Regions from separate parts of the Vibrio japonicus genome, predicted to be linked through region 2. Evidence: predicted binding sites of a transcription regulator. Region 2 holds the regulator's gene; each other region holds the start of a gene.
What was found. The regulator PurR, encoded in region 2, represses purine synthesis genes. The targets are predictions, from matches to a motif close to TNANGNAAACGTTTNCNTNA.

Region 1 (10,880 bases), 660 kb from region 2:
GCCAATACAGAAAATAAATTCATATATAGCGTATTAGAAAAGTATGAGATAACTCAGTCTAACACGCATAATAAGGTTTAGCTTAAAGAGAAAGTAATAAACTAAGAGAGTTGTTTGCCAGTAAAACTAAGGGTTTGCTTGCACTGCTGACAGCGGTAACTGGCTTGATTACGCAGGACTTTATTGTGCCGTCGGATTGACAGTGGGTACATGGTGCAACCACAGCCGTATTCGAATGTCTTTCCTTGTACCGAATGAACCGAAAAACTGTGGGTGGTTTTCGCTGGTATATTAAAGACGGACTCCATCACGCCTTGCCACTCTTTCCCGTGTGGTCTTACACGACCGTAGACTTGGTGTGTGATTAAGTGTGCGACTTCATGTGGGATGACTTCATTGAGGAAAGCTTGCTGATTTTCTTTAAACAAAACTGGATTCAAGCGGATTTCATTGAGCTGTAGGTAGGCTTTACCAGCGGCTTTTCCCCTGAGTTTGAAGCTAACAGAAGGGAGAGGAAAAGAGCGTTGAAAAGCCACTGTTGCTTGTTGGATGCAGTGAGCAATGACCTGATTAATTCGATAGCGTGTTTCTATATCCACTTTGACTCCAAAAAATTGCCCCAGCACGGTGGCTGGGGCGTATCATAAACTGACTTTTGTGTGGATGTTAAGGAGTATGTTTTTTCTTGATGGTCTCGTGATAGCCATGCCAAGTGGCGTAACCAAGGATAGGCATGGTAAACAACATCCCAATCCCGAAGGTAGCGAAGCCGATCAAGATACCGCCACAGATGACTAACGCCCATACGATCATGGCTGGAATGTTGGATTTCACGGCGTTAAAGCTTGTGAAAACTGCGGTCATCACATCCACGCGGCGCTCCATCATCAATGGGATTGAAAACGCGGAAATACTAAACACCACGGCAGCAAGCACAAAGCCCACTAGTGAGCCAATAACCAAGAATGGTAGAAACTCGGTAAGCGGTGCACCTTGTACTGACGGATAAAGCGCGTGTAGGAGCGCAGCAATACGCATCCAAAAGATCATACACACGGCGAGCAATACCGCAAATGCCCACTGTGACGTTGAGTTTCGACCAATCGCTTTCATGGAATGGAAGAGGCTAGCCTTGTGTCCTTTTTCACGCTCCCAACTTGCATCGTACAAACCTAGTGCGAGGAATGGACCGATAAGCATATAAACAATCAGGCTTGGTAATACGACTAAGTGTGTACCTTGCCATTGCACCAAAAGCACAATACCAATCGCGGCTGCCATAAAGCACAGACCGTAGAATGCACTGATCAGTGGCATTTTTACGAAATCGTGTAAACCCAAAGCCAACCAATGGAAAGGCGCTGAAATACTCAATTGGTTACACGGTATGGTGCGAGCGTACTCTTTATCTGAGACTTCCTTTCGCTTGTCGCTGAAGTCATGTTGATTCACCGTACGAGGCATATATCCTCCTTGATCGATTCTCTGTTCTCACCAAAATAATCTGGCGTGTATGAAACTCGATGCCCGGCTGGAGTGACTTCATATCTAGGGCAAGAGTTTATTGTGATACTGAGATATCAGCGGTAAGCCGTTAATCTCGTTAGTACCATTTAACTATTGACCTCTTGATTAAAAAATACAAATTTGTCGGTCACTTTTTATCGGCAATAAAAAAGAGCTTCTGGTTGCCCAGAAGCTCTTTAGAAATTGGAATTAGTGAGTTCTTATTTTACTTAAGACCTGCAAATTCGCGTAGAAGTGCTGCTTTGTCTGTCGCTTCCCATGGGAACTCTTCACGACCAAAGTGACCGTATGCTGCAGTCTTCTTATAGATAGGTTGTAGAAGGTTCAGCATTTCTTGTAGGCCGTATGGACGTAGGTCGAAGAACTGGCGTACTGCTTCGATGATAGTGTCATGTGGTACTTTTTCAGTACCAAATGTTTCCACCATGATAGATGTTGGATCTGCAACACCGATAGCGTAAGAAAGTTGGATTTCACAACGGTCAGCCATACCAGCTGCAACAATGTTTTTCGCTACGTAGCGCGCTGCGTATGCTGCAGAACGGTCTACTTTTGATGGATCTTTACCAGAGAATGCACCACCACCGTGACGAGCAGCGCCGCCGTAGGTATCAACGATGATCTTACGACCAGTCAAACCACAGTCACCCATAGGACCACCGATTACGAAACGGCCAGTTGGGTTGATGAAGAAGTTAGTCTCTTTATTGATCCACTCAGACGGTAGTACTGGCTTGATGATCTCTTCCATAACTGCTTCGCGTAGTTCTGGAGTAGAAATTGAATCACAGTGCTGAGTTGAAAGAACAACCGCATCGATACCCACGATTTTACCTTGCTCGTACTGGAACGTTACCTGAGACTTAGCGTCTGGGCGTAACCAAGGCAGTGTGCCGTTTTTACGAACTTCCGCTTGCTTTTGAACAAGACGGTGAGAATAAGTAATCGGAGCTGGCATCAGAACTTCTGTTTCGTTACATGCGTAACCGAACATAATACCTTGGTCACCTGCGCCTTGCTCTTTCGGGTCAGCTTTATCAACACCTTGGTTGATATCAGGAGACTGTTTACCGATTGTGTTAAGAACAGCACAAGAGTCAGCGTCAAAGCCCATGTCTGAGTGCACGTAGCCGATTTCGCGAACAGTTTCACGAGTTAGCTCTTCAATGTCTACCCATGCTGAAGTTGTGATCTCACCACCAACCATTACCATGCCGGTTTTTACGTAAGTTTCACAGGCAACACGAGCCTTTGGATCTTGCTCTAGAATCGCGTCAAGAACCGCATCAGAAATCTGGTCTGCAATTTTATCTGGATGACCTTCTGATACTGACTCAGAAGTAAACAGGTGCTTAGCCATGTTAGCTCCACTATATCTGGTTTAAAACTGGGGCATGATAAACGCTCCAGCGAAAAATAATACTAATATATGCAGGTGTATCTACATCTAGACGGCTATTCTAGTTTTGATTGCTCGAATTACAAGCTCTTTTTTGCTTTTTGTTATAACCAAACGTTTGCTTTTATTTTCTGGAATTGAATTTATTGAGAACGATTTGGATCGAAAGCGGCAATAATTGTGAGGTTTCGTTTTGGAAAACGTTTGCACACCCCTTGTCGCTTTGAGAGAATTATGAACCATTATTTCGTTTCGCTTAACCTACTCAGGAGCAGACATGTCGTCTCGTAAACATCTTGCCAATGCAATCCGTGCGCTAAGTATGGATGGTGTTCAACAAGCTAACTCTGGTCACCCAGGTGCACCTATGGGTATGGCTGACATCGCTGAAGTTCTTTGGCGTTCTCACCTCAACCACAACCCAGCAAACCCAGAGTGGGCTGACCGCGACCGTTTCGTACTGTCTAACGGCCACGGTTCGATGCTGATTTACTCTCTGCTTCACCTGACGGGCTACGCGCTACCGATTGAAGAGCTTAAAAACTTCCGCCAGCTTCATTCTAAAACACCTGGCCACCCAGAATACGGTTACGCACCTGGTATCGAAACAACGACGGGTCCTCTAGGTCAAGGCATCACGAACGCTGTGGGTATGGCGTTGGCTGAAAAAGCGTTGGCTGCTCAGTTCAACAAAGAAGGCCACGACATCGTTGACCACTACACGTATGCATTCATGGGTGATGGCTGTTTGATGGAAGGTATCTCTCACGAAGCGTGTTCTTTGGCTGGTACACTAGGCCTAGGCAAATTGATCGCATTCTGGGATGACAATGGTATCTCTATCGATGGTGACGTGGAAGGTTGGTTCTCTGACGATACACCTAAGCGTTTCGAAGCTTACGGCTGGCACGTAATCCCAGCAGTGGACGGTCACGATTCTGAAGCGATCAACGCAGCGATTGAAGCAGCAAAAGCGGACCCACGTCCGACACTAATTTGTACTAAGACCATCATCGGTTTTGGTTCTCCAAATAAAGCAGGCTCTCACGACTGTCACGGTGCACCGCTTGGGGCTGATGAGGTTAAAGCAGCACGTGAATTCCTTGGTTGGGAATACGGCGCGTTTGAAATCCCTGCTGACGTATACGCAGAGTGGGATGCAAAAGCAGCAGGCGCTGAAAAAGAAGCAGCGTGGAACGCGAAGTTCGAAGCATACGCAGCAGCTTACCCAGCAGAAGCCGCAGAGCTTAAGCGTCGTCTAAATGGTGAGCTACCTGCAGAGTGGGAAGAGAAAGCAAACCAAATCATTGCGGATCTTCAAGCAAACCCAGCGAACATCGCTTCACGTAAAGCGTCTCAAAACGCACTGGAAGCGTTTGGTCAAATGCTTCCAGAATTCATGGGTGGCTCTGCTGACCTTGCACCTTCTAACCTAACGATGTGGTCTGGTTCTAAGTCACTAACGGCTGACGATGCGTCTGGTAACTACATCCACTACGGTGTACGTGAATTCGGTATGACGGCGATCATCAACGGTATCGCACTACACGGCGGTTTTGTTCCTTACGGCGCAACATTCCTGATGTTCATGGAATACGCACGTAACGCAATGCGCATGGCGGCTCTGATGAAAGTTCAGAACATCCAAGTGTACACGCACGATTCTATCGGCCTTGGCGAAGATGGCCCGACTCACCAACCAGTTGAGCAAATGGCGTCGCTACGTCTAACTCCAAACATGAGCACATGGCGTCCATGTGACCAGGTTGAATCTGCAGTGGCTTGGAAACTAGCGATTGAACGTAAAGATGCACCGACTTCTCTAATCTTCTCTCGCCAGAACCTAGCGCAACAAGCGCGCAGTGCTGAGCAAGTAGCAGACATCGCGAAAGGCGGTTACATCCTAAAAGATTGCGAAGGCAAGCCAGAGCTTATCCTTATCGCAACAGGTTCTGAAGTTGAGCTAGCGGTTGAAGCAGCAGCACAGCTAACAACAGAAGGTAAGAAAATACGCGTTGTTTCAATGCCATCAACAGATGCGTTCGACAAGCAAGACGCAGCTTACCGCGAAGCAGTGCTACCATCAGACGTAACAGCGCGTATCGCTATCGAAGCGGGTATTGCAGACTTCTGGTACAAGTATGTTGGTTTCGGTGGCAAGATCATCGGTATGACGACATTCGGTGAATCTGCACCAGCTGGCGAGCTGTTTAAGATGTTCGGTTTCACAACTGAGAATGTAGTAAAAGAAGCACATGAGCTTCTAGCTTAAATCGCTGACTTTTATTGGAAAAGGGCTATCGTTGATAGCCCTTTTTTTATGTTTTTTTATTGGTCTACGGAACGAATACTTTTTCTGACATGGGCGTAGCGTGATCTTTGATTATTATTATGTTGGGAAAGTTGTAATTTTCTCAGCTTCACAAACCGATGCAATGTTGCAGAAGAAGCAAAGGAGAGTCACGTAATGAACATATTGAACCGTAAGCCACTTATGGTGTTGCTCGCATTCATGTGTAGCGCTGCTTTAGTTGGATGTGGCGAGGAGCAGTCAGCTGAAGAGATGGGTGCAAAAGTCGATCAAGCGATCGAAGAAGCAGGTGAGGGTATTGAAGAAACGTCTGAAAAAGTGGAACAAACGTTAACAGAAACCAGTGAGAGTATTGAAAAGGCGGCGTCGGATGCTGGCGATATGATGGACGAAACAATGACCGACGCCGGCAATAAGTTAAATGAAACTATGACGAATATTGGTGATAAGTTAGACGAAACGATGACCAATGCCAGCGATCAGTTAGATGAAACCACGACCGAGGCTGGGAATATGATGGAAGAGATGGAAGAAGAGTGTGAAAACATGAAAGAGTCTGTCAATGCAGAAGATACAGGCTGCTAACGAATCTCTCTCATCAATACGCTCCCGCAGATTGTAGTTTGCCCAGCGGGAGCTATTTTGTTGAACGCTAAAAGCGTATTTATCCTACATGTTTTATTTTACTTACCACTTGCTATCTGTTTGCAGGTGACAGGTGCTCCGTCAATCTGGATAAGTAAATGTTCAGACATAGCATTGCGTAGTACGCGTTAGACTAACCTTTCCAATCACTAGGTACACTGCTGTGAATATTGTCTATCAACACCGACAAGCGTAGTGGTGGTCGACCTGCAGGTATATAGCAGTTTATGGCTACTGGCTCTGACAGCCATCCTTCAAGGCAAGCTTGTATCCGCCCCGGATGATGCCTCTCATACCCATTTGCAGTCCATGTTGGTATTAAACCGATACCGTGTCCATTAGCGATACTGTCGATCTGCATCGCAATATTGTCACTGTACAATCGGCTCGTGAGCGGTTCTAAGTGGTACTCACCTTGCTGTGGATGAGCCAACGTTAAGCCGTTTTCCCGTACGGAACCAAAATCGATCCACGGATGACGGGATAATTCATTTGGATGATTTATTGGACCTGTCTTTTGAAGATAATCTGGTGATGCAAAAGGCGTATAACGAAAGTGACCTAATGTTTCTTTTCGCCAGTCTAGCCCGTCGCGTTCTCCAAGCCAGATAAACAAATCAGGGTCGTGGTGATCTTCGGAAAAGTCACTGGTAAGCCGAATGCTCACATTGGGGTTTTCGGTGAGGAATTGATTCAATACTCCTCCCAACCAGCTACGAACCAGTGCCGCATGGCAAACGATATTCAACGTGCCTGATACTTGGTTATTCAAACCTTGAAGTGCATCGTAACTTTCTTCGCTCAGTTCCAGAATCTGACGACTGTAGTGCGCGAAGATTTCACCGGCACGAGTGAGTACCAAGCGGTTACCTTGGCGTGTGGTCAGTGCTTGGCCAAAGTCCTCTTCTAGCTGTGCAAGACGGCGGCTTAAGGTTGACTTTGGTTGGTTGAGCGCTTTGGCGGCTGCGGTCAGGCTTTTATGCTGATTGAGCGCATCAAACGCGCGAATTGAGGCTAAGTCGTGCATCTCTTAATCTTTCACCTCACCATGCCTAAGTTCCATATTTGGGAAGAACCGTTCCAAAACTCTCACTATACATCTCATTCTAATTATGAATAATTCCACTTCGAAAATAATAATCATTATCAATTATGGAGATAGAGATGTCTACTCTTAAACTACCAGTACTAACAGCAACTGGTGTTTTAGCCTTCGTCAGTGTTCCTCATGTGTTTGCCAATGATGCAGTATCTCAAATGGATACAGTGGTTGTGACTGCAGCAGGTTACGAGCAATCACAGGCTGACGCCCCTGCGAGTATCAGTGTTATTTCTCGCGAAGATTTAGAGTCGCGTTACTACCGTGATGTGACCGATGCGCTAAAAAGTGTGCCTGGTGTGGTTGTAACCGGTGGCGGTGACACAACAGATGTAAGCATTCGTGGTATGGGCTCTAAGTACACGTTGATTCTTGTCGATGGCAAGCGCCAAAGTACACGTGAAACTCGCCCAAATAGTGACGGCCCAGGTATTGAACAAGGTTGGTTGCCACCGCTACAAGCGATCGAACGTATTGAGGTTATTCGCGGTCCGATGTCGACACTTTACGGTTCTGATGCGATTGGAGGTGTGATTAACGTGATTACCCGTAAAGATGTACAAGAATGGACGGGTAACGTGCAGCTCGGTACGGTTGTGCAAGAAAATAGCCGCTCTGGTGGTGAGCAAAGTGCGAATTTCTTCCTAAATGGACCGCTAGCAGAAGACTTGTCTCTACAGGTTTACGGTCAGTACACCGCAAGGGAAGAAGACGATATTGAACGCGGCTATGAAGATAAAGACTTACAAAGCATTTCTTCAAAATTGACTTATCAGGTTAATGATCGCCACTCTGTACAGCTTGAAGGTGGTACATCGGCACAAAGCCGTCGTGGCAATGTGGGGCTGTCCGTACCAACGTCGGGGTGTCGAGGGGAGTGTAAAGACTCGCTTAATGAGTATCGTCGTACTTATGCCACAGTAAGCCATACCGGTGACTGGGAATCGTTGGGTTATTCGGATACTTACCTTCAGCGTGAAGAGAGCGAAAATAAGTCGCGAGAAATGAACATCGTTAATACAACCTTCAAATCGAGCTTAGTGACCAATATTGGGAATCACATGCTGACGACGGGTGTCGATGCCACTCACGCAGAGTTAGAAGATGGCACATCGAACAAGTCTTCTTCACAAACGGAAATTTCTAACACTCAGTGGGCCGTGTTTATTGAAGATGAATGGCGCATTGTCGATTCGTTCAGCTTAACTTTAGGTGGGCGTTTGGATCATGATAAGAATTATGGCTCTCACTTTAGCCCTCGAGCTTATGGTGTTTGGCATTTAGACCCAGCGTGGACGCTGAAAGGTGGTGTCGCAACGGGCTTCCGTTCTCCTCAATTGCGTGAAATCACTCAAGGTTGGGCGCAAGTCAGCGGTGGCGGTAACATCTACGGTAACCCGGCTCTGACTCCAGAAACGTCTGTGAACAAAGAAATCAGTCTGATGTACCAGGGCGAATCAGGACTGGATGCGTCTTTAACCGTCTTCCACAATGACTTTAAAGACAAGATCACTCGAGTGACTTGCCCTGAGACGTTTTGTGTAAATGACGTACACTTCAACAATAAGCCACCAACATACCGTGTTAACGTTGATGAAGCGGTGACTCAAGGTGTGGAAGCGACGCTCGCTATGCCAGTCACCGAGACAGTTTACATGAGCTCTAGCTACACCTTTACCGATTCTGAGCAGAAGACCGGAGCGTACAAAGGTATGCCACTGCAGCAACTGCCTAAGCATTTGTTCAATGTTGATGTTAGCTGGCAAACCACTGACAACCTAGAAAGTTGGACGAAAGTGACTTACCGTGGTGAAGAGATGGATCCGGTAACTGGTCCTTCAAGAAACAGCATTGTTGAGCCAGCTTATACCTTTGTTGATGCTGGTGTGACTTACCAGTTGACAGACAACACGAAAATCAAAGGCGCAATCTATAACCTGCTGGATGAAGAGATTAGCTATGCAGATTACGGTTATGTTGAAGACGGTCGCCGCTACTGGCTGGGCTTAGATGTCGCATTTTAAGCACGTACATGTCAGGCATTAAAGCTTAACATTCCTTAAAAGGCCGGACTTTGCTCCGGCCTTTCTTATTCTTGGCTAGGCGTGAGACAAAAGGTGCGATCTGTAGCGTGATCAGTTACTATCTGTGACACGAAATGTCAGTAGGGCGAAGGAATAATGCTAAAAGTTGCGATCAATGGATTTGGACGTATCGGTCGTAATGTCTTAAGAGCGGTATATGAAAGTGGCAAAAGTCAGCAGATAAAGGTAGTCGCAGTCAATGAATTGGCTCAGCCTGATGCTATGGCCCACTTACTGCAGTACGATACAAGTCATGGTCGTTTTGGTAAAAAAATTACGAACGATCAAGAGCATATCTATGTTCATCATGATAGCGGTGAGTTTGACTCAATCCGCATCCTTCATCTATCAGAAATTGATTTGCTTCCTTGGCGCGATCTCGAAGTGGACATCGTACTCGACTGTACGGGAGTCTTTGGTTCGCAAGCCGATGGGCAAGAGCATATTCGTGCTGGCGCTAAGAAGGTTCTGTTCTCTCACCCTGGAGCGAACGATGTCGACAATACCATCATTTACGGCGTTAACCACGAGACCTTAACCGCAGAGCACAATGTGGTTTCCAATGGCTCCTGCACTACCAACTGCATTGTGCCAATCATTAAGGCACTTGATGACGCATTTGGTATCGACTCTGGCACCATTACGACTATTCACTCTTCCATGAATGATCAGCAAGTGATCGACGCGTATCATACGGATCTTCGACGTACTCGCGCAGCCAGTCAATCCATCATCCCAGTCGACACTAAGTTGCATAAAGGAATTGAAAGAATATTCCCGAAATTTTCCAACAAGTTTGAAGCAATTTCAGTACGAGTACCAACAGTCAACGTCACAGCAATGGATTTAAGTGTCACAATTAATACAAATGTGAAAGTTAATGACGTAAATCAAACCATTGTTAACGCATCTCAGTGTACATTACGTGGCATTGTTGACTATACTGAAGCGCCGCTCGTCTCTATCGACTTTAATCATGATCCCCATAGCGCGATTGTCGATGGCACACAGACTCGAGTCAGTAACGGGCAATTAGTCAAAATGCTTGTTTGGTGCGATAACGAATGGGGCTTTGCGAACCGCATGCTGGATACTGCGCTCGTAATGCAAGCTGCGAAATAAGTTATAGCGCAGCTCTGGAGAAATATTAATTTTAAGTCTTGAAATTAATGTAGCGTATCTCCATATCAAAACCAGTTTGAAGAATTAATAAGCTTGGCAGGGTTGCCGGGCTACTGAAAACTTTACTTTTTGAATATTTGAGAGGACACATCATGTCTGTAATCAAGATGACTGACCTGGATCTAGCAGGTAAACGTGTATTTATCCGTGCGGACCTAAACGTACCAGTGAAAGAAGGCAAAGTGACTTCTGATGCACGTATCCTAGCTTCTCTACCAACTATTAAGCACTGTTTAGAAGCAGGCGCTAAAGTTATGGTTACTTCTCATCTAGGTCGTCCAACGGAAGGTGAGTACGCTGAAGAGTTCTCTCTACAACCTGTCGTAAACTACCTAAATGACGCACTAGATTGCGAAGTTAAGCTAGCAAAAGACTACCTAGACGGCCTAGAGCTGAACGCTGGTGAGCTTGTTGTTCTAGAAAACGTTCGCTTCAACAAAGGCGAGAAGAAGAACGAAGAAGAGCTTTCTAAGAAATACGCTGCATTATGTGACGTATTCGTAATGGATGCATTTGGTACGGCTCACCGTGCTCAAGCGTCAACTCATGGCGTTGGTATGCACGCACCTGTTGCTTGTGCGGGTCCTCTACTGGCTAACGAGCTTGAAGCGTTAGGTAAAGCAATGGACAACC
Region 2 (10,880 bases):
TTTTCTTTCTTTTTAGCCCACACATGAATGTAACGGCCTAATGAGAGGTATGGCTCTTGGCGACAAAGTTGCTTTTCGAGTGCCAACACATCTTCATACTGGTAATCGCCTGTGTATTGCATATTTCCAATGTAATCACTAAAACAGCGGATACCTGATTTACCGCAGATTTCAAAGCCTGCGTCTTCTATCCATTGGTAGACGTCTTCAGGCTTTAAGCCTTTCTGTGGCTGTAATTTAAATCTTTTTCGATGCGGCATTCCTTCCAAAACATGAGGAATGTTTCCACATACGACATTTTTGTATACCAGTCCGTGGTGGTTATAAAACATCACTGATGCTGCGCCACCTGGTTTTACCTGCTTTAATAATGTTTCTAAAGCCGATTTCGGATCCGCTAACCACTCCATAACGGCATGGAACATCACGACATCGACCTGTTCACTCAGATGCCGTTCGATATCTTGGACAGGCGCGTGAATCAGGCGATACTGCTCAAGCAAACCGTTTTTTTCAATATCCTGTTCTGCTAGCTGCAACATTTCCGAAGATAGATCACATAACGAGATATGGTGTCCGAGCTTGGCAAGCTTTTGTGACATTTGTGCTAAACCACCACCTGCGTCTAGCACGCTCAGTGATTGCTCTGACCCACCCGTCATGTCTAATAATTGCTCTAAATCTTCCCAAACAATGACTTGCCGTATCTCGCCTTTGTCAGAGCCATATATGTTTTTTACAAATTTGTGGGCAATATCGTCGAAATTGCGGTCTTCAGTCACAGCAGCTTAAGGTATTATGTCGAATCGTGCTGCTATTCTGTCACAAGAAAAGCAGGAATAAAGAGGGTTTCTCTTAAAAAATAATCAACTGATGTTTTTTCGGACTATTTAGTATGTTTGAGCTGAAAAAAGTGGTCTCTTCACTCCTTATGCCATTACCTGCAATGCTGATCATCGGCATTGTCGGATTAATGTTAATCATGTTCACTAGGAATCAAAAGACCGGCTGTTTTGTTGTCCTGTTTTCGTTCATCGGTATTTTTCTCATCGCCTTTCAGCCCGTCTCTTCAAGACTCCTGATGCCACTTGAACGTCAATACACCGCGTTTTTCCCTGTGGACGAATCGATAGATTACGTGATGGTGCTTGGTAGCGGCCACGTTGTCGATGATGAAATGCCTCCAACTTCACAGCTAAGCCGCGCAGGGCTAATGCGCTTGGCCGAGGGGATTCGTGTTATGCGCCTATATCCGGGGGCAAAACTCATTCTCTCCGGCTACGCTGGGGGGGCAGAAGTTAGCAATGCTCGTATGATGGGTCAGGTTGCGTTAGAACTGGGGGTCGCTAAATCGGACATTATTCTTCTCGAAACAGCAAAAGACACTTGGGAAGAAGCTCGCCAAGCCGCCGCATTTGTTAGCTATAAAAAGCTCGTATTGGTGACGTCAGCGAGTCATATGGAGCGAGCTCTTAATGAGTTTCACGCTGCTGGGTTAGATCCTTACCCAGCACCAACAAACTATCTCGCGTTTCAAAATGTCACTCAGGCTTGGGAGAAGTACACACCTAAAGCCAAGTACTTAGAGCAAACTGAGCGCTACTGGCATGAAACACTTGGCCGTATCTGGCAATCACTTCGTGATTGGGTATCTACCCCAGAAAAGCCTTTAGCGACGGAAAACGAAGGATAAAAAATACCGAGGTGAAAGCCTCGGTATTTTTTTATTGAGTTTTAGTCTCCGGCGAACATGTACCCTTCACCGTGAACCGTAACAAAGATTTGTGGATTCTTAGGATCAAACTCCATCTTAGCGCGCATGCGGCGAATCAAAACATCGATTGTGCGATCGTTAGGCGCGTCCACCCGGTGGCTGATCATGTTTAAAATACGTTCTCGGCTTAACACCTGCTTAGGGTGTGAAGACAAAGCAACCAGCAATTCATACTCCGCTTTAGTCAATTTGACTGGCTCACCGGCATGACTTAACGCGCGTCGCTGTATGTCGAAAGTCCACTCACCGAAACGAACCACATGCTCATCTTGCTTAGTTTGAACCGTAGAGCCTGAAGCATTGCGCGTATTGGAAATTCGCCACAATAGGTTTTTTACGCGAACCAAAAGTTCTCTAAGCTCAAACGGCTTCGTGACGTAATCATCGGCTCCCATTTCCAAACCAACAATTTTATCGATGCTATCCGTGCGTCCTGTTACCAGGATAATCCCAATGTCTGATTTACTGCGAAGTTCACGAGTGAGCATCAAGCCATCTTCACCTGGGAGATTGATATCTAGCATCACCAAATCTATCGCATTATTTTCTATGGCATTATTTTGTAGCGATTCGCGCATTTCCTCACCGCTTTGGGCCTCACTCACCTGGTAACCTTCATTCTGAAAATACCCAACGAGCTTGCTGCGAGTGACTGCGTCATCTTCTACAACTAGTACGTGATAACTCATTTACACCACTTATTTGCTTTGGTCTTCATATTGATCTGTATTCTATTCATAACTAGTAACATTTCTAGTATTTGTCACTTTAAATTTACGAAAGATGGTTTTTTATTGATTCAAAACAAAACCCGCTTACCTGTTTACTATCCTTAATATTTAGACTTAAATCGACATAATCACCATTACCGCTGTTCATTTTTATTATGTAGACTACCTGGCAGTTATCTTAGGAGTCTCAGCTAATGCAAGAAATCAAAGCATTCAATGAAAAACGCGCGGAAATCTACTGGTGGCTGTCTAGCCTTTTGGCAAGAGAGTTAACGCAAGAGAGTCTGGAGCAATATCATTCAGTAGAAATTCGTTCTTTCCTGTCAGGACTTGGCGAAAATGAGTCGCTGAAACCTGCTGTTACAAAAGTCGTGGATTCCCTAAATCGTCTTTTAGACAGAGAAGACGCACAGCTAGAGCTTGCTGCTGACTTTTGCGATCTCTTTTTAAAATCAGACAGAGATTCCGCACTTCCTTATGCCTCTATTTACATTGGAAAATCCGGTCTTTTGAACGATAAGCCAGCAAAAGAGATGGAAGATTTAATGCGCTCCTACGATATTGAAGTGGACAAGAGCCTGAATGAACCTGCTGATCACATCGCAATTGAATTGGACTTTTTAGGCAACTTAATCATACTTTCCAACAAGTTAGAGAAAGAGCATGAATTAGATAACGCCCTAACCGAGCAAGCACAGCTTATCCACCAGCATCTATTAAGCTGGACACCTCAGTTTTCCCAAAAGTGCCAGTCTTTGGATAAATTTGGCTTCTACGCGTCTATCGTACAATTACTTGTTTCCTTCCTAGAATTAGATTGCCGCTACCTACAAGGTAAAGAATAAAGGCGATTCTGTTTTTGTAGGTTTCTCCCTGATACGCAAACCTTTTATTTGCTCTTAAAAGGTTTGCAGTCTAAAATTGTGTCCGCAAACGATAACAATGATCGAAATGAATACAAACCGCTAACAAAGCGGTTTTTGTGTTTCTGATACTTTCTGCCAAATTATTCTAAACTTGAATATACTTCTGTGGCAGTAATCGACAGGACAGAACTTTATGGCCACTATTAAAGACGTTGCCCGCTTAGCCGGTGTGTCAACAACAACGGTTTCACATGTAATTAATAAAACACGCTTTGTTGCTGAAGCTACTCAAGAAAAAGTAATGGAAGCAGTCAAAGAGCTTAATTACGCGCCTAGTGCGGTTGCTCGTAGCTTAAAATGCAACACGACTCGTACCATTGGCATGCTGGTGACTCAGTCAACAAACTTATTCTTCTCAGAAGTGATCGATGGCGTTGAAAGCTATTGTTACCGTCAAGGCTACACGCTGATCCTGTGTAATACGGGCGGCATCTACGAAAAGCAACGTGACTACATCCGCATGCTGGCTGAAAAACGCGTCGATGGCATTCTTGTTATGTGTTCTGATCTTACTGAAGAACTCAGCGAAATGCTTGAGCGTCACAAAGATATTCCAAAAGTCATCATGGATTGGGGTCCGGAAAGCTCTCAGGCTGACAAGATCATCGATAATTCAGAAGAAGGTGGCTACCTAGCAACGAAATACTTGATCGACCACGGTCACACGGATATTGCGTGCCTAAGTGGACATTTTGAAAAGTTAGCGTGCCAAGAGCGTATTGCTGGTTATCGACGCGCAATGAGTGAAGCGAATCTCAACGTTGAAGAAGATTGGATACTGGAAGGTAACTTCGAATGTGATACCGCAGTACTGGCAGCGGATAAAATCGCAGCAATGGACAAAAAACCTACGGCAGTGTTTTGTTTCAACGATACGATGGCACTTGGCCTAATGAGCAGACTGCAGCAAAAAGGGATCCGTATTCCCGAAGACATGTCTGTTATTGGTTACGACAACATAGAACTGGCTGAATATTTCTCTCCTCCGTTAACCACCGTACACCAACCAAAGCGCCGTGTAGGTAAAAATGCTTTCGAAATTCTGTTAGAGCGCATCAAAGACAAAGAACACGAAAAACGCGTTTTTGAAATGCATCCAGAAATCGTTGAACGATGCACCGTGCAAAATCTGAATAAATAACCTTTTTGTGCATTTAACCCTTTGATTGATGGTGGTTAAATGCACAACTACCTAATCACCTCGGAACTAAGATCACATTTAGCTCATCTCCCCATGATAATTTGAACGATTTTTATTTATCCTCTGAAAGTTCGATTAGAGCCACGCACAGGGCAAACTACTCTGAAAAGATAGGACGCAAAGCCACCGGCCTAAGTATGTATATGTATGGTAGCGGGGTTGCCGATGGCAAAATGCAAATGCAATACAATGGATTCTTCATCCACAAGATGTCGGCTCTTCCTCAGAAGCAGCGTTCCGTTGGCGTTTCACAAAACTTAGTGGAATATGCACTTGTATGACGCCTTACTGACATAATGTATGCAATATTTTGCTACTCTCTCGGACCTGAATTGGTGGCGTATACATATACACCGAGAAAACACAGCATGGATAAACCAATACTTAAAGACTCTATGAGGCTATTTGAGCGACTGGGGAAAATTCACTCCCGCTCAATGTTTGGTGGTTTCGGCATATTTGCCGATGACACTATGTTTGCACTTGTAGTAAACGACAAACTTCATATAAGGGCCGATGACGAACTTGCAAAACGATGCAAAGAAATCGGGCTTGACCCATATGTTTATAAAAAGCGTGGCTTCCCCGTAGTGACCAAATATTTTGCATTGACAGAGGATTGGTCCAATGATGAGCAACGCACTTTAGCTATGGCCCAAGACGCACTTGAAGCAGCGAAGCAAGATAAACAGATTCAAGCAGAAGCAAAGCCAACTCGATTAAAAGACTTGCCTAATTTGCGCCTTGCAACAGAGCGCATGTTGAAAAAAGCCGGCATCAGTGATGTCGAGTCGTTGAAAAACGCAGGTTCGGTTGAGGCTTTTAGAGCAATTCAATCGACACAGACGTCCGAGCTCAATGTGGAACTGTTATGGGCTTTAGAAGGCGCTATAAATGGAACGCATTGGTCGGTTATCCCCCAAAGCCGCAGGCAAGAACTGCTGAGTATGCTGGGAAAGTAAGCCTCATTAGATATAGAAAAGTCAGCCCTGTGCTGACTTTGTTTTTTTAAGGGAATTTTTTATCCACTTAGGCGTTCTTATCAGATATGTCACTTTCATGTCGTTTAAGTCAAGACGACATGAATAATTAGCAAAGTAAGCAATGAAGTAGGACTTGGTAATGAATAAAAAGTGGATCCTTGGCTTAATACTGCTTGGCCTGATCATTTTCTTAGCGACAAATTTCGGCCAGTATCTGACACTCGACAATGCCAAAGCCCAGCAAATTGCGTTAGACGATTTTATCAATGCAAACTTTGCACTGGCAGCGTTGGTTTACTTTCTCGCTTATGTGGCAATTACAGCATTCTCAATACCCGGTGCCGCCGTCGTTACCCTATTAGGCGCTGCACTTTTCGGCTTTTGGGTGAGTTTATTCCTAGTGTCATTTGCCAGCACCATTGGCGCAACCTTGGCGTTTTTGAGCAGCCGCTTTTTGCTTCGAGAGTGGGTTCAAAGCAAATTTGGTAACAAGCTCCAAGCGATTAATCAAGGTGTTGAGCGTGATGGCGCGTTCTATCTCTTCTCGCTGCGACTCATTCCAGTGTTTCCTTTTTTCCTGATCAACTTGCTTATGGGTCTGACGCCAATATCAGTCAGCCGCTACTATCTGGTCAGCCAACTTGGAATGTTACCTGGAACGGCGGTTTACCTAAACGCCGGAACACAACTCGCTCAAATCGACACACTGTCGGGAATCGTTTCTCCTTCTGTTTTGGCCTCTTTTGCATTGCTGGGTTTATTTCCTATTATTGTGAAGTGGCTAATGGCCAAACTTAAATCCCCGCATTCCTACAATGGTCAGTCTTAATGAAAGTGTTCACCGCAAATACCCCACCTGAAGCTCACATTGTTTGCGAACTTCTTAAATCTCATGGTGTTGAATGCGAGGTAAGAGGTGAAGGTATTTTTGGACTACAGGGGGAAATCCCCTTTGGTGAACACAGCGAACCCTATGTTTGGCTTTTAGATAAGCATCAATTGGGTATAGCTCAAGAAGTCATCTTACAATACCAAACACCTACGATTGGGAATGCTTGGGTATGCAATGGTTGCGGTGAAAGGAATGAAGCTCAGTTCGGTGTCTGCTGGAATTGCGGTGCCGTCTCACCCATTTAATGGGTAAATGAATAATAAGTAAGCTACGCCGATCTAATTTGCTGTTTTATGAAATCGATAGAGTGCTGATTAAATTCATCCGCTCGCTCCACGTTGCACACATGGCCACAATTTGGGATCTCCAACAGTTGGCTGCGATTGTGCACGGCCACCATCTCTTTCACGGGTTTGATAAACATGTAGTCTAACTCCCCCATCAGGTAAAGCGTTGGGATAGGCAACTCTCGCTCTTTGAAATAGCGCATGAGAGGATTCACTTCAGTGGTGAGAATGTACCAACGTTTAAATTCATTCTGACACAGTTTTTTGGCTTCTCGGATAAACAGGTGGCGCGACTCTTTTTGAGCGCGTTGTGGCATGACAATGTACGCGAATAAGCTGTACAGCCACATGTATGGCACGATGTGCTTACAAAGGTCACCCACACGTACCAAAAACTGTGAACGCATGTTAAATCGCGTTACAGCGCCGCCTAGCACCATTGACTTAACGCGCTCCGAGGCTAGCTCCGCGACGTTTCTGACAATAATGGTTCCTAAAGACATGCCAACAAAATGCGCAGATGAAATCTTAAGATGGTCCAAGACTTTAAGAATATCTTGGGTCACCTCTTTGAATGTATAGCGACTTGAAATCAACTCTTTGAGCAATTGGTTGGATTTCCCATGCCCTCTCAGATCCAACAAAAGTAGATTGAAGTGTTGCTTGTAGGCTTTAATCTGCTTAAACCAAATTGAAGAACTTCCACCTGCCCCATGCACAAACACAACCCATTCTTTACTTGTCGGGTGCAGATAAGTTTTGTGAAAAAGCAGTGTAGAACTCATAACGTCGATTTGATGGTGTAACTGATTGATTGAAGGACAAGAAGACTACCACAAAGTCGACTCGTTGAAATTCAGCTTATATCAATTCTTGCCCTTTATCCCGTCTCATAACGAAAAAAGGCGTCAATTGACGCCTTTACTCTATTTTTCTGGTCTTAAATTGCCTGGCGGTAGAGCGAAACATATTCCGTAGCCGCTTTGTTCCAACAGAAGTTTTGTTGCATTGCATGGAGCTGAACACGTCTGAATTCTTCAGGTTGTTGTGCATAAAGCAGCAAAGAACGCTGAAGTGTCAGTAGTAAGTCCATCGGTTCGGGCTCCATGAAGACAAACCCAGTCGCGACATCCGGATGTTCATCGTAATCGTTCACACTGTCTTTGAGTCCACCGACCCCACGAACAATGGGTAACGTGCCGTAAGCCATGCTGTAGATCTGATTTAAACCACACGGCTCAAATTCCGATGGCATAAGGAAGAAATCTGATCCAGCCTCAACCAAATGCGCTAAACCGTTATCGTAAGCTTCAATAAACTTAAAATTATCCGGATGCAGCGCTTCCATCTCTCTTAGCTTATGAGCTAGTGCGGGTTCACCCGTCCCAACAATCACCAATTGTAGGTTGTACTTTAGAAACCTCGAAAGAATCGGCAGTAGATAATGAACACCTTTCTGGTTAGTCAGTCGGCAAACCATGCCGTATACCGCGACGTCTTTAATGTCCAGCCCAGCTCTTTCTTGCAAGCTACGCTTACATTCCGCTTTGCCTTTCACCATACTGTCGAGGTCAGCACTGTAATTGGCAGGTATCAGAGTATCAGTTTCAGGGTTCCACGAAGAGTAATCACAGCCATTCAGGATACCAACGAGATCGTCAGCACGGGCCTGAAATTCAGCCGCCATGCCATGGCTCCCCAATTCTGTTTTCAACTCTTCGGCGTAGGTAGGGCTCACAGCGTTAATTTTGTCTGCGTTTAATACGCCAGCCTTAAGCATCGATATATGGGTTAGGCTCACTGCCGCATCAGGTGCGTATCTGCCATGAAACTCCGAAATACACTGTAATTCATCGTAGCTAAATACCCCTTTAAATACCGAGTTATGCACGGATAACACGCTCTTCATTTCTGCATAAAAAGCATCATGCGCATAACGATGCTTGAGCAAAAATGGGACAAGACCGGTATGCCAGTCATTGGCATGCACTATCTCTGGCTTAAAGTTGAGTTTTGGCAGCATATCCAAACATGCGGTGCTGAAAAACGCGAAACGCTCACCGTTGTCATCGTATGCTTGATTATTTTCAGCATACATTTCAGGACGGTCGAAATATTGAGGGCAATCAATGGCGTAAACCGGTACACCAGCAACACTTAACTCTCGTACGCGATACTCAGTATGAGGCCAATGAGAGAGTTTGGTTTCTAAAATGACAGGCGCATTTTCAATGCCTGATATTTTTTGATACGCAGGGAGAGTAATTCGAACATCATATTTGAGTTCAAGGAGTGCTTCAGGCAGTGCCTTGGCAACATCTGCCAAGCCACCGCTTTTGATCAAACCTTCAACTTCTGATGCTACAAAGAGGATAGATAAATTCTCAGTAGCCAACGCGTGCTCCTTTTGGAATAACCACAATCCCGTTGTCAGAGACATGGTAGCGTTTTTTATCTTCGGTCAAGTTGACACCAATTTGCGTGCCCGGCGCGATATCGGCGTCTTTGTCGATGATGACACGTCTAAGCACACACCCCGCACCGACTTTAACATCCCCTAGCAGAATACTTTCGCTAATGTCACAAGCAGACGCAATGTTACTACGGAAACCTAGCACAGACTTTTCAATACGAGACCCACGTATATAACTTCCATTACATACTAGGCTATCAATGATCTGAACTCGACCGTTAGAAGAGTCTGTAAACGTTGCTGGTGGTAAAGGTGGGTAATACGTGTGAAGCGGCCATTTACGGTTATATAGAGAAAAGACACTGTCTTCTCCCAGTAAGTCCATATGAGCTTCCCAATAGGCATCAATTGTACCTACATCGCGCCAGTACACCTCTTCCCTTTCTCCTGGGATGGTGTTGGAGCTGAAGTCATAAACAAACACATCTCCTTTAGGGTACATTTTTGGAATAATGTCGTGACCAAAGTCGTGCGATGAATCTGGATTATCTGCGTCTTCGACTAACTCATCAAATAGCTTCTGAGCTTCAAAAATATAGTTCCCCATGGATACAAGCGCGTGCTCTGGATCACCTGGAATGGATTTCGGATTGGCTGGTTTTTCTTCAAAGCCAATCATTTTTCCCTCAGCATCAACTTCAATCACTCCAAATTGAGATGCTTCAGAAAGTGGCATGCGAAGCGCAGAAACGGTAAGAGATGCTTGTTTGTTTTTATGGAACGTCAGCATTTGCTTGATGTCCATCTTGTAGATGTGATCAGAGCCAAAGATACAAACCTGCTCAGGCTCTGCGAGTTTCATAAAGCCTAAGTTTTGATAAATAGCGTCAGCAGTCCCTTCATACCAACGCTTCCCAGTACGCATTTGCGCTGGAATTGGATCGATAAATCTGTCTGTGAGACCACTAATGTTCCACCCTTTTTTCAAGTGATGAAACAACGACTGGGACTTAAATTGAGTGAGGACGTAAATGCGCATTAAGTCCGCATTAATAAAGTTATTAAGCGCGAAATCAATAAGACGGTAACTTCCACCGAATGGTACCGAGGGTTTACTACGAGATTCTGTTAATGGACGTAAGCGTGAGCCTTCTCCACCAGCAAGGATCATACCTAAAACACCAGCCATATAGTTCTCTCCATATTCTTTTTTATATCGTATAAGTATTTTGGGGGGCTTATACGTATCTCTTTAGCATCCTAAATTTGCTAAGGACGGCCATGGCAACAAGTTAATAAAGCCGCCTTCTGCCTTGCATGGCAAACCAAAAGACTGATTGATAAGTTATCGTATTTCAGGAAGATTACAATTTGATTTACACGATACTTATAGTGCTATAGCCATTTAGTTTTACTGACCCTGATATTGCTCACAGAATCTTGGAACGGGCATACAATAATCTTACTAAATAGCGACGCAGAGGGTGTTCTGCATGGGGATCCAAGTGAGCACAAACTTGGCATAACTTTTAGCGGCAAGCTGAAGGGCAATAAAAAAGCAGCCATTTCAGCTGCTTTTTTCATTCATATTTCTACTTTTTGACAGGTTTTTTACGCTTATCGGTCACTTCCCATTTTCCGTCCACATAAAGCGCCGTATAGCCTGATGGTTT
Region 3 (10,880 bases), 500 kb from region 2:
CCACTTTCACTCCTTGTTCTCGATCTCGATTACTTTAAACAAGTGAATGATCTTCACGGGCATGACATCGGTGACAAAGTGCTGATTCAAACGGCTGCGCTGATTGACTCATTAAGTGATGAACACCTTGTCTACCGTATTGGTGGTGAAGAGTTTTGTATTGCTCTGCACAATACTGACGCACACCTAGCGACCAGGAAAGCAGAACAAATCAGGGAATGTATTGAAAAGTACAGCTTTAATGATCGCGACTGCCCTATTTCACTCACAACAAGCATTGGGATTTATCAATGTGATCATTATGACAATTTAGAAAGCGTGCTCAAACAAGCGGATAAAGAACTGTATAAAGCGAAAAAGAACGGCAGGAACCAAATTATGGTGTGTAATCAGAATTCGGTTGCCGCCGCTTAGCGACGAGCTTGCATTGGTTATCAAGCCTAATATCAGGTTTCGCCTTAGTCGTTTGTGAGCTCTTCTTCCGCAAAGACAACGTTATAATTTTCTGTGTAGGTACATTGCGGCTGTCGACTGCAAGTGAAGAATCGTCGCCCTTTGTGCTCTCCCAAACTGGCAATTTTGATCACCATAGGGCTACCGCAACGTTTGCAAAAACGCACTTCTTTGTCAGGCTCAATAAGATCAATATGGGCCGCCAGTAAACGTCTCAATCGACTCACTTGATAACTGTGTTTGATGCTTGTACCGATAAGAGGAATAGAAGCCGATTTGCACACGTGCATCAGTAACTTTTGACGCTCAATCTTGCCTTTATCAAGTGGTTTTCCATTATCAAACTCTATCACTACCCGCACTTCTAGCGTTCTTGGATCACACACCACAAAATCAAAGTAACTTTTAGCGATACGATTATTGGCAATAAACCAACGCTTTTTCTCAGTTTCGAGTGGAGAAATGACATTTGCCATGCTCACTTTCGCCAGGACAACCCCGTGTTGACCCACAGCGGAGACTAAAGCATTAAAAAAGGCAGACTCTTGCATTGAAAGAAGAGGACCTTTTTTCTTATATATACTGTCTTTGAGTTCTTCTTGCTTCAAGTAACGTTTTTGGATCACTAAAAAAAATATCACAAGCAATCCAACAACAATAAAAACACTTTCCATTTCTACTCACTCAGCCAACGCACAACGAAACACTCTATTTTATACAGTGACAAGATGGACACGCTAATAGTTTTCTGACTTTTATACCCTTATTTAACCAAAGCTTTTTTATAACTTCGCTCAGGTCTACCAACCGTTCCATATTTGAGATCCGCTTCTAGCTCTCCCGTACTAATCAAAAACTCTAGATAGCGCCTTGCCGTTGTACGACTTGCACCAATTTTCTCCCCTGCTTCGTCTGCCGTTAAGCTTTCTTTTCCTACAAAAAGGGCTTTGATTTTATCCAGTGTTACACCATCTATCCCTTTCGGCAGACGATTTCTTGAAGGCTCCGAGGCGGCTGATGATTGAAGCATTTTATCAACCAGGGACTGGTCTAAATCATCAACATGATTGAGTTGTTGTTTCTGCGCGATGTATTTTTTTAACGCAGTCTCTAACCGAGGAAACATCACCGGCTTTAATAAATAATCGACTACGCCCCCTCTCATCGCGGTTTGTAAGGTATCTACATCTCGCGCGGCGGTAATTAATATGATGTCACAGCTAATGTTCTTGGTACGCAAACCTTGCAGTATTTCCAACCCAGAGCCATCAGGTAGATGGACATCTAAAAGCATCAGCTCAGGTTTGAGTATATCCAGTTGTAACTGCGCTTCTAGCTTATTTGTTGCTATTCCGATAACGTCATAGCCTTCAATCTGTTCAAGGTATTTTTGGTGAAGCTGAGCTATCGCAATATCATCTTCTACAATCATAACTTTCGTTTTATGCGTCATGCCAAATCTTCCTTGGGTAGATAAACGGTCATTCTGGCTCCATTTTCCTGATTATTCGCCATTTCTAATTCACCTTGATAACGTAATGCGAGTTCACTCACTAAATACAAACCCACTCCACGCGTCTTGTTATCTTTACTCGACACACCTCGTTTGACGAGTGACGAAACACTCATGTCCTTAGGAAGCCCGCATCCTTGATCTTCTACTTCCAGAATCACCTCATTTCCAAAATCACTGATGGAAACTTGAATGGCTCTGCGCGTAGGCGAGAAGTTGTTATCATTCGCGATGGCTTCTTGTGTGGCGTCAAACGCATTATCAATTAGGTTACCTAGAATCGTCACAACATCTTCTGCATTAATTCGATCAGACAGTGGCTCAAGGCGCGACCCTTCTTCTACGACGAGCTTCAGTCCCAATTCACGAGCTCGCTCAGTTTTACCCAATAGCATGCCCGCGATTAAAGGTTCTTTTATCGTCTCGCGAAGAAATTCGATCAACGTTTGATAATGAGCCGTTTCCTGTCCTATGAGCTGCTGAACCGCATCCAACTCACCCATTTGTACCATGCCGCTAATCGTATTGAGTTTGTTACGATGTTCATGAGTTTGAGAACGAAGCATATCGGCGTATTCTTTCGTCTTTGCCAATTGCTCTGTTAGCTCGGTTAAATCGTCCTTGAGGCGGAAACTTGAAACCGCCCCGACAACTTTACCATCGACTATGATCGGGCTTCGGTTTGCGATAAGACGCTTCTGATTGAGATACAGATTGATATCGGTATCGGTTCTCGCCGTTTTAAGAACAACGTTTAAATCACTTTCGGGCAGTATTTGGTTTAGAGGTTGATTCAAACACTCATTTTTATTTAGCCCTAGAATTTGACACGCACTGCGATTAATGGAACGAAGGCGGCCTTCCCCATCAATGCTTAGTATCCCTTCTTTTAACGTTTCTAAGGTGACATCAAGCTCTACGTATAAACGACCTATTTCTTCTGGTTCAAACCCTAAAATAGCCCGTTGAAATCGGCGTGAAGCATAGCTGGAAACGATCGCATTCGCAGCAACAACAAGAAGTGCCATAAGCGTTAAATAAACCAAGAAGGGTTCAATTCTGTCTTCCAGTCTGTCGATGAGGTAGCCAACAGAAACAACACCGATAATATCGCCGTTTGAATCAAATACAGCCGATTTACCACGTACCGAATAACCGAGTGAGCCTTTGGCAATGGAGATATACGCTTCACCTTCCAATAGCGCGCGATCGTTATCACCACCTTTCATTGGTCGCCCAATTCGTTCATCGACAGGGTGTACAAGGCGTACTCCATCTTTATTGCCAATAACAATAAACGCGGCACCGATAAGTTCTGTCAAACTGCGGTATCGCTGTTGATACTCTGGGGTGGCTCCCGATTGGATCATGTCGATAACATAAGGAGATTTAGCTAAAAACGAGGCGACACCCAGCGCCTTTTGTCCTATCTCTTGTTCTTGTTCGTGCTTAACATACATAAACCCGGCAGCGACAAGCAACAGTAGCTCGATAAGCCCAGATAAAGTCATGATAATCAGCATTCTTTTTCGAAAGCTGATACTACTCCATTTCATACTTTCTCCTCATTTCCGGCACAGGCTAACACTGTCTCAGGCAAGTCACGAGCATACTTAGCCTGAAGTGTGAATGAGGTGTTTATATCGTTAAATTGTACAATTATTTTGTAGCTAGATTTTACAATCCATGCCCATTTGCAAGAGTTAGGTCAATTCCATAAAACATTGATTTTGATCAAGTGTTTTGTTGTCCAATTTTTGCACACTGCAATACATCGTCTAGTATATTAATTGAGCACAAGTGGAAATGTTCAACGTCAAAGGCTAACGACTAAATACAACTATTTTAATCATGCGTCGTTGTCTGAATAAGGGGGGCTTCTAATAATGGAAAGGGATATTTTTGGCATCTGCCTTTCTAAATCTATGCTGTCGAGGAACTTGTCAGGGACTTTCACTCACGTTAGGGCTTACGCAAAACCCGACCGAGATGAAGACGCAAAAGTAATGCATGCCTATCCTCAACTTTCAGGTAAAGAGGTGTTGGCAAATATGGAGCTATCTAAATCGTTGTTTTGGCGCGCAGAATTTGCTTGCTTAGAGCTAAGATAGAGATTGCACTCCAAGTCTAAGAGTGGAAGTCACGCTTCCCTCTTTTTCCTTTGCGAGTTTGTGACCACAACTCGCTCGAATGATACTGTTTTCATTTTTTATCGGCGAATCCAAACTGCCAAATCGCTCCAAGTAAACTTTTTAACTTCACTTTCGTTGCATTCCAGTGTGTCGCAGGAGTGCGAGGTGCGGTATCAATAATGTATTGGTAAGCTTGCTCATCCAGTGAGACTTCTCCGCCATGTGCAATCAGCAAGGTTTTAGGTTGCATCCCAAAAATACGCGCTACAGATGCCTTGTATTGATCAGGGTAAAAAACCGGGAATGGCGAAATGAGTTTACTCTTCACTTCCACAATCAAATCTGCAGCATAAAGAATATCTTGTTCTGAATGGTAAAGCGCTAAGTCTCTGTCAGTATGACCCGGCACTTCGTAGACCACCCAATCATCAAACATCGGGATGCTCTCGCCGTCACTGAGTTTGACGTCTGGCTTTAATTTTCGTGAATACCAAAGGATGCGATTCGGTTTTTTCAATCGGCTGGCCACCCACTTTGCAAGCGCGATATCTGCGAGGTGCATCAGCACGCCATTCATTCCCCGATACCAGTGGTCACGTTTATTGGCGGAAACGATCTTACAACCAGTCAGTTTACGTAGTTTGTGAGCAGCACCTGCATGGTCAGGATGCATATGAGTAACGACAACAGCAGACAACGCACTAAAGGGCCGATTTAGTGTATGGGTAATAAAGTGCTTCAAATAAGGGATATCTGCCCTGCTGGCTCCGTCTAACAGAAGAAGCTTATCTGGGTACTCCGCAAGATACATTTTCTGTATATAGCCATCTATTTTATGGAGCTTCATTATCACCACCCATTTAACAAAGTAATAACATGAACAATGTAGCAACATATCAAACAAACGAGAAAGAGCAGGTGCTCTAATTCGTGAACTCACACTTGACCATCACATTTTTAGCCCTGTTTTTAGTGCAATCTGCTCGGTTACCGTTCTGACATTTTTCGCAATCAAAGCAAGCGTATCGGCCTCTTCCTCTGTAAATGGATGGCTGAGGGTTTGTTCTGCGCCACTTTTTCCTATCACTGTCGGTAAACTCAAAACCACATCTTTCAATCCGTATTGACCATCTAATAACGTTGCGACTGGAAGCACTGAGCGCTCATTGATCATGATTGCCTGAATAATCCTGAATACACTTGCTGCGATACCGTGCGTTGTATTCTGTTTACGTTTAAAGATCTCATATCCGGATTGCTTGACTGATTCCAGTAGTTCATCCGAACAAATAAGGCCAAGTTTATGCGTATCACAATAGTAATCCGCTGGCTGGCCAGCAATAGAGATAAGGCTTTTAGGAGCAAAACAGTTACAACCGTGCTCACCTAATACGTAACCAAAGATGTTTTTTGGATCGAGATTCACCCTGCTGGCAACGATGGTCATAAGTCGAGCGGTATCAATAACACAGCCACTACTGATCACTCTAGAGCGTGGGAACGAAGTATTTTTCACAATGAAATGAGTGACAGTGTCACAAGGATTGGTCACAACGATCAATATTGCTGTCGATGCCACGCGTTCTAACTCTTTAGCGATACCAACACCAATTTTACTGTTTAACTCTGCGAGTTCGATTCTTGTCTGACCGAGTGTAAGTTGCTTGCCAGCAGTGATCACAACAATGTCAGCCCCAATCAAATTCAAATAATCGTCTGTTGGGGTTATTTGTGTATTCTTAGTGAAGGTAAGCGCAGTCGTGTGTCGAAAATCAAATACTTCCCCCTCTGCACGCTCTAGGTTTTGGTCCAGCAATACCAATTCACCAACGCTACCCAACGTGAGCAGATAGTTACATATCTCAACTCCCACCGCACCAGCTCCAATTACGCCTACCTTCATTGCCTTATCCTTATGCAGATAATCAGAAAGTGAGCTAAACCGATGCTGATCCCACCTCCACTCATTAAATTTTAGCAGCTGATTAAATGAGAGTTGGTGTAACTTACTGCTTCACTTTAAATAATCGACCATCTGTACGATAGAAAATTAGGGCAAAGAGAATAAGGCTACAGCCAAGTAGTTTGTTTCTTGATAATTCCTCTCCGTACCAAATGATACTAAGAATGACTGTCCATATCGGCTCCAATAACATAATCAAAGCAGCATTTGCAGAATTACTTCCTTTTTGACCTAGTGTTTGCATCACATAGCGCAGACTGGTTGCTAATAACGTACTAAGCGCAAACCATCCCCAAATCGATGTTTCTACATTGTCAGGGAGTTCTTCAAATAGAGCCGATGCACACAGCGCAATAATCCCTGTGACAAATAGCTGAATACAGGTCAGCAATAAGATTGGCATCTTATGCGCAAGTTTACTGTTTACGTTGAAGTGAAGTGCGAGCAAGCATGCGTTAAATAAAAACCAGATATGAGCACCAGAGCTTTGCCATTGTCCGGCTAAAGAGAGCATGGCAAGCCCAACGATGGCGATTGGCGTAGAAATCCAAAACGCACGCTTAGGTTTATCTTTAAATAACGCCCATGCGAAGATGGGCACGATAATCATTGAAAGACTGACGATAAAGGCACCTTCTCCTAGAGTTTCGCTGACAGAAATCGCGTACACCCAGACCAGAAGCGCTGCCGCCAGTATTGTTCCACCGCCTATTGCTTGTAGAAGCAAGTGCAACGTTAATTCCCTGAATTTTTTATAACTCAAAGGGAGCAGGAATAGAGAAGCAAGCAAAAATCTCAAGCCAACAAAACCAAATGGTGGCAGCCCTTGAATTGTCTCTTTGGAAAAAATCCAACCTAATGCGGCCAAAGCCGTCGTCAAAACCAGTATCCAAGCAGACTTATGTTCAGCGTTCAAAACAACTTCTCTTAACTTAATTGTTATTATTTGTGAATCTCGATAGTGTCAGATTTATCAAGTCAACTCCAAGAAATTTCTACCTGTCATTTAACATTAAGAGTAATCTGTTTTTATTCGATTTTATTAGGTTATCGCATCGATGATTATTGTGGGACACCGCGGAATTGCAGGTCAATTCCCTGAAAATACCAAGGCCAGCATAATGGCCGCAATTGAGCTGGGGTTGGAGTGGGTAGAAGTCGATATTCAACCAACGAAAGACAACCATTTGGTCGTTTGCCACGATCATACGATAGACAGGTGCAGTAATGGCGTTGGTCGTATTGATTCATTCACATTAAATGAACTTCGCGAATTCGATTTTGGTGGTTGGTTCTCTGCTAAATTCCAAGGAGAGACGATTATGACGTTAGAAGAACTCTTGATGCTCGCCCAAAAACACCAACTTAAGCTGAATTTAGAGATTAAATTGGACAAACAAAATGTGCATGACGTCTGCGAAACACTGAAACAAAACCTAAGCACTCTGAATATAGAAAGTGAATCCATTCTATTATCAAGTTTTAGCCCAGACGTGATTCGAGAGTTACACCGCACCTTGCCCGAATATCGTTTGGGCGTGTTAAGCGAACGACTCACCTCCCAGGTGAAGAAACTGCTGCATGAAGTGTCTGCCTATAGCTGTAACTTAAATCATGTTTGGACCAGAAAAAAGCACATAGAGTCATTACACTCTGAAGGTTTTCAGGTTTGGTGCTATACAGTCAACAACCCTAATCGGCTTAAGCACTTAGCAGCCCTAGATGCTATTTTTAGCGATTATCCAGACAGATTCTTGTAACAATTTAGACGCCACCTGCCTGGGTGGCTAAAAATTCTCGGTCAACTTCATACAGCACTGCATCGACCAAATACTGTATAGCACTGTTTATACGAACATGCTTTGTCTCACAATTCCTCATTTCGTCCCATCTAACTTCATCAAACACTATTTGTAAAATACCATTAGTTTTCAGTAACTTAATTTCAAACCAAAAGCTAACCCAGTTTACTCACCGACTAGTTCACATACAAAATCACTTGATCAGTATATTCAATTAAACTACTGTATACACATACAGCATGTATGAAAGGACAGTATTATGATTCAGCAGCAACCACACATTCGTTCAGTATCAAAATTCAATGTTCTCGCACAACCTACCCGCCCAATGAGCATTGATGACTCAGTTCTAACTCGCTTAGCGGGCTTGTCTAATCAGGAGCAATGGATCTTATTTACGGCTGAGTGTCCACGTCCTGACTTCGATCAGTTCTCTTCATACAAAGTAAGCTGCACCAAAATCATTCAAATGAAACCGTCACAAACACTTTCTGAACTAGAAATCGTCATTAAAGCGATTAAATCTGGTAACGCCAGTGCTGTGGTGGCTTCTAACGACATTACGAATATTGATCAGGTTTTACTACGAAGCTTAGGTCGCCAATATCAATGTGAAGTATTTTTTGTCGAGGGCAGTACACATAAGTATCACTAATAAGCTTGGCAATGACACTGTCTATTCGCCTCTCTATTCGAGAGGCATTTTTATATTTTTTAAAAATTAAGCAAACGTTTGCTTTTTCTGTGGCAGCACAAAATAGTTCTGGTATCATGCTCAACAAATCGAATGCCTCGATAGTGGCTTTCGCCCATTTTTGACAAAGATAGGAATGTCTAAATGAGTCTCGCTGATCAAGTTCTTGCCGTAAATGATGATCTTCCAATTCGTACTAACAAGCCCGTTCACAGTGGAAAAGTACGCTCTGTGTATTGGCTGACAGAAGAAGATAGCAAACGTCTGATAGAAGAAAAAGGTTACGATGTTGCCCCTGATGCACCTTTGGCTATCATGGTAATCAGTGACCGAATCTCTGCCTTCGACTGCATCTGGCATGGTGAAGAAGGGTTAAAAGGCGTTCCAGGCAAAGGTGCTGCGCTCAATGCCATTTCTAACCATTGGTTTAAGCTATTCAAAGACAATGGCTTAGCTGATAGCCATATCCTTGATATCCCTCACCCACTGGTTTGGATCGTTCAAAAAGCAAAGCCAATAATGATTGAAGCGATTTGTCGCAAATACATCACAGGCTCTATGTGGCGTGCATACGAAAAAGGTGAACGCGAATTTTGCGGAATCGAGCTTCCTGAAGGTTTAGAGAAAGATAAAGCACTTCCTGATCTTCTTATGACCCCATCAACGAAGGGCATTTTACAAGGGATTCCCGGCGTTCCAGAAGCGGATGATGTAAACATCACACGTAAAAATATCGAAGATAACTTTGCCGCGTTCAACTTCTCTAAGGGAGAAGACATAGCTCAGTATGAAAAGCTATTACGCGAAGGCTTTGGTGTCATTAGCGAAGCGCTTTCAAATGTAGGTCAAATCTTTGTCGACACTAAATTTGAATTTGGTTACGTAACCGATGCAGCGGGTAATGAAAAGCTGATTTACATGGATGAAGTTGGCACGCCAGACTCTTCTCGCATTTGGGATGAGAAAGAATACCAAGCTGGAAACATCGTTGAAAACTCGAAAGAAGGTTTCCGTCAGTTCTTGCTGAACTACTTCCCTGATCCAGATATTCTTTTAAACAAAGAACGCATGCCTGAACGTGAAGCGCTGGCACGAGATAATACGCTTCCACTTGAATCACTAATGGATATATCAAGAACATACACAGGCATCGCTGAAAAAATCACAGGGAAACCTATTCACTTAAGCGCTAATCCAAAACAAGAAATCATTGATATCTTAAGTGCTCAGTATGGGCTGATTGACTAAACCAGTCCCCCTTTCATAACGTGTTCTTAAATAAAACGCCCGGTATGACAACCGGGCGTTTTTTCGTTTCTATATCTGCAGCTTAAAACGTCTACCGCTTAAAACAGTCTATAGCTTAAAACGTTGAATCTCGTTTTCTAGCTCACGTGACAATTCAGAGAGCTGCGCAGCTTGAGCCGCCGCATCGTGGGCTTCATCTGCTAGATCATTAGACACATCTCGTATACCTACTGTGTTGCGGGTAATTTCTGATGTTACCGATGCTTGCTCTTCTGCAGCAGAAGCAATCTGAGTGGCCATATCACTGATACGTTCAACTGCAGTTTGGATCTGAGTCAGGCTGACTGCTGCAGAGTCCGCATCTACGACACTCGTGTCCGCAAGCTGTCGGCTGTCACCCATGATGCTAACTGCTTTAGAGGTTGTACCCTGCAAGGTTTCAATCATTTGCTGAATTTCCTGAGTAGAAGCATGGGTGCGTTGGCTAAGAACGCGAACTTCGTCAGCCACCACAGCGAAACCACGACCTTGCTCACCAGCACGCGCCGCTTCAATCGCCGCATTCAGTGCCAATAGGTTGGTTTGTTCCGCGATATCTTGGATAGTCGACAAAATCGTCGTAATACTATTTCCGTGCGCTTCAAGCTCTTGAATAACGTCGGTCGCTACCTGTACTTCTTGTGCAAGATTTTGAATTGAGCTTTGAGTTTGTACAACTTGCTGACCACCATGCACACAAGCGGTAACCGCTTCCGTTGAATTTTGCGCGGTATGATCTGCGTTACCTGCAATTTCTTGTGTTGCCGCAGCCATCTCATTAATTGCCGTTGCAACCATATTGATTTCGTCTTGCTGGTGGCGAATACGAGTGCTTCGCTCTTCCGCATGCTGCGCTGTCTGTTTTGACTGCTCAGACAAAGATGCAGACACCAAGCTAAGCTTAGACACCATTGAATGCATATTCGCAACGAATTTATTGAAGTTTTCTGCCAATTGGCCTACTTCATCATTACTACGAGGTTCTAAGCGCTGTGTTAAATCCCCTTCACCTGAAGCGATTTCTTCCAGTGCTCTT

Region 1: the regulator PurR is predicted to act here: its motif matches at 3,033-3,052, upstream of metK (methionine adenosyltransferase).
Region 3: the regulator PurR is predicted to act here: its motif matches at 8,585-8,604, upstream of NP165_RS06025 (phosphoribosylaminoimidazolesuccinocarboxamide synthase).

What each region holds. Positions count from the first base shown of each region.
Region 1 is NZ_CP102096.1:2,428,446-2,439,325, reverse strand. Features, by position in the region: gene NP165_RS11430 (endonuclease) at 1-23, opposite strand, end outside; gene NP165_RS11425 (SprT family zinc-dependent metalloprotease) at 102-599, opposite strand; gene NP165_RS11420 (DUF2189 domain-containing protein) at 667-1,464, opposite strand; gene metK (methionine adenosyltransferase) at 1,733-2,887, opposite strand; gene tkt (transketolase) at 3,204-5,198, shown strand; gene NP165_RS11405 (hypothetical protein) at 5,394-5,822, shown strand; gene NP165_RS11400 (LysR family transcriptional regulator) at 6,016-6,909, opposite strand; gene NP165_RS11395 (ligand-gated channel protein) at 7,047-9,005, shown strand; gene epd (erythrose-4-phosphate dehydrogenase) at 9,162-10,187, shown strand; gene NP165_RS11385 (phosphoglycerate kinase) at 10,340-10,880, shown strand, end outside.
Region 2 is NZ_CP102096.1:1,772,962-1,783,841, forward strand. Features, by position in the region: gene cmoM (tRNA uridine 5-oxyacetic acid(34) methyltransferase CmoM) at 1-782, opposite strand, end outside; gene elyC (envelope biogenesis factor ElyC) at 896-1,693, shown strand; gene torR (two-component system response regulator TorR) at 1,735-2,463, opposite strand; gene torD (molecular chaperone TorD) at 2,700-3,350, shown strand; gene purR (HTH-type transcriptional repressor PurR) at 3,565-4,572, shown strand; cyclic di-GMP riboswitch class I at 4,714-4,799, shown strand; gene NP165_RS08405 (TfoX/Sxy family DNA transformation protein) at 5,001-5,594, shown strand; gene NP165_RS08410 (TVP38/TMEM64 family protein) at 5,755-6,444, shown strand; gene NP165_RS08415 (putative signal transducing protein) at 6,444-6,752, shown strand; gene NP165_RS08420 (alpha/beta fold hydrolase) at 6,776-7,579, opposite strand; gene glgA (glycogen synthase GlgA) at 7,735-9,189, opposite strand; gene glgC (glucose-1-phosphate adenylyltransferase) at 9,179-10,396, opposite strand; gene topA (type I DNA topoisomerase) at 10,800-10,880, opposite strand, start outside.
Region 3 is NZ_CP102096.1:1,270,353-1,281,232, reverse strand. Features, by position in the region: gene NP165_RS06075 (GGDEF domain-containing protein) at 1-414, shown strand, start outside; gene NP165_RS06070 (DUF2726 domain-containing protein) at 459-1,127, opposite strand; gene NP165_RS06065 (response regulator) at 1,217-1,906, opposite strand; gene NP165_RS06060 (ATP-binding protein) at 1,903-3,522, opposite strand; gene NP165_RS06055 (hypothetical protein) at 3,853-4,077, shown strand; gene NP165_RS06050 (MBL fold metallo-hydrolase) at 4,169-4,945, opposite strand; gene NP165_RS06045 (lactate/malate family dehydrogenase) at 5,048-6,001, opposite strand; gene NP165_RS06040 (DMT family transporter) at 6,105-6,977, opposite strand; gene NP165_RS06035 (glycerophosphodiester phosphodiesterase family protein) at 7,120-7,821, shown strand; gene NP165_RS06030 (hypothetical protein) at 8,123-8,518, shown strand; gene NP165_RS06025 (phosphoribosylaminoimidazolesuccinocarboxamide synthase) at 8,702-9,805, shown strand; gene NP165_RS06020 (methyl-accepting chemotaxis protein) at 9,914-10,880, opposite strand, start outside.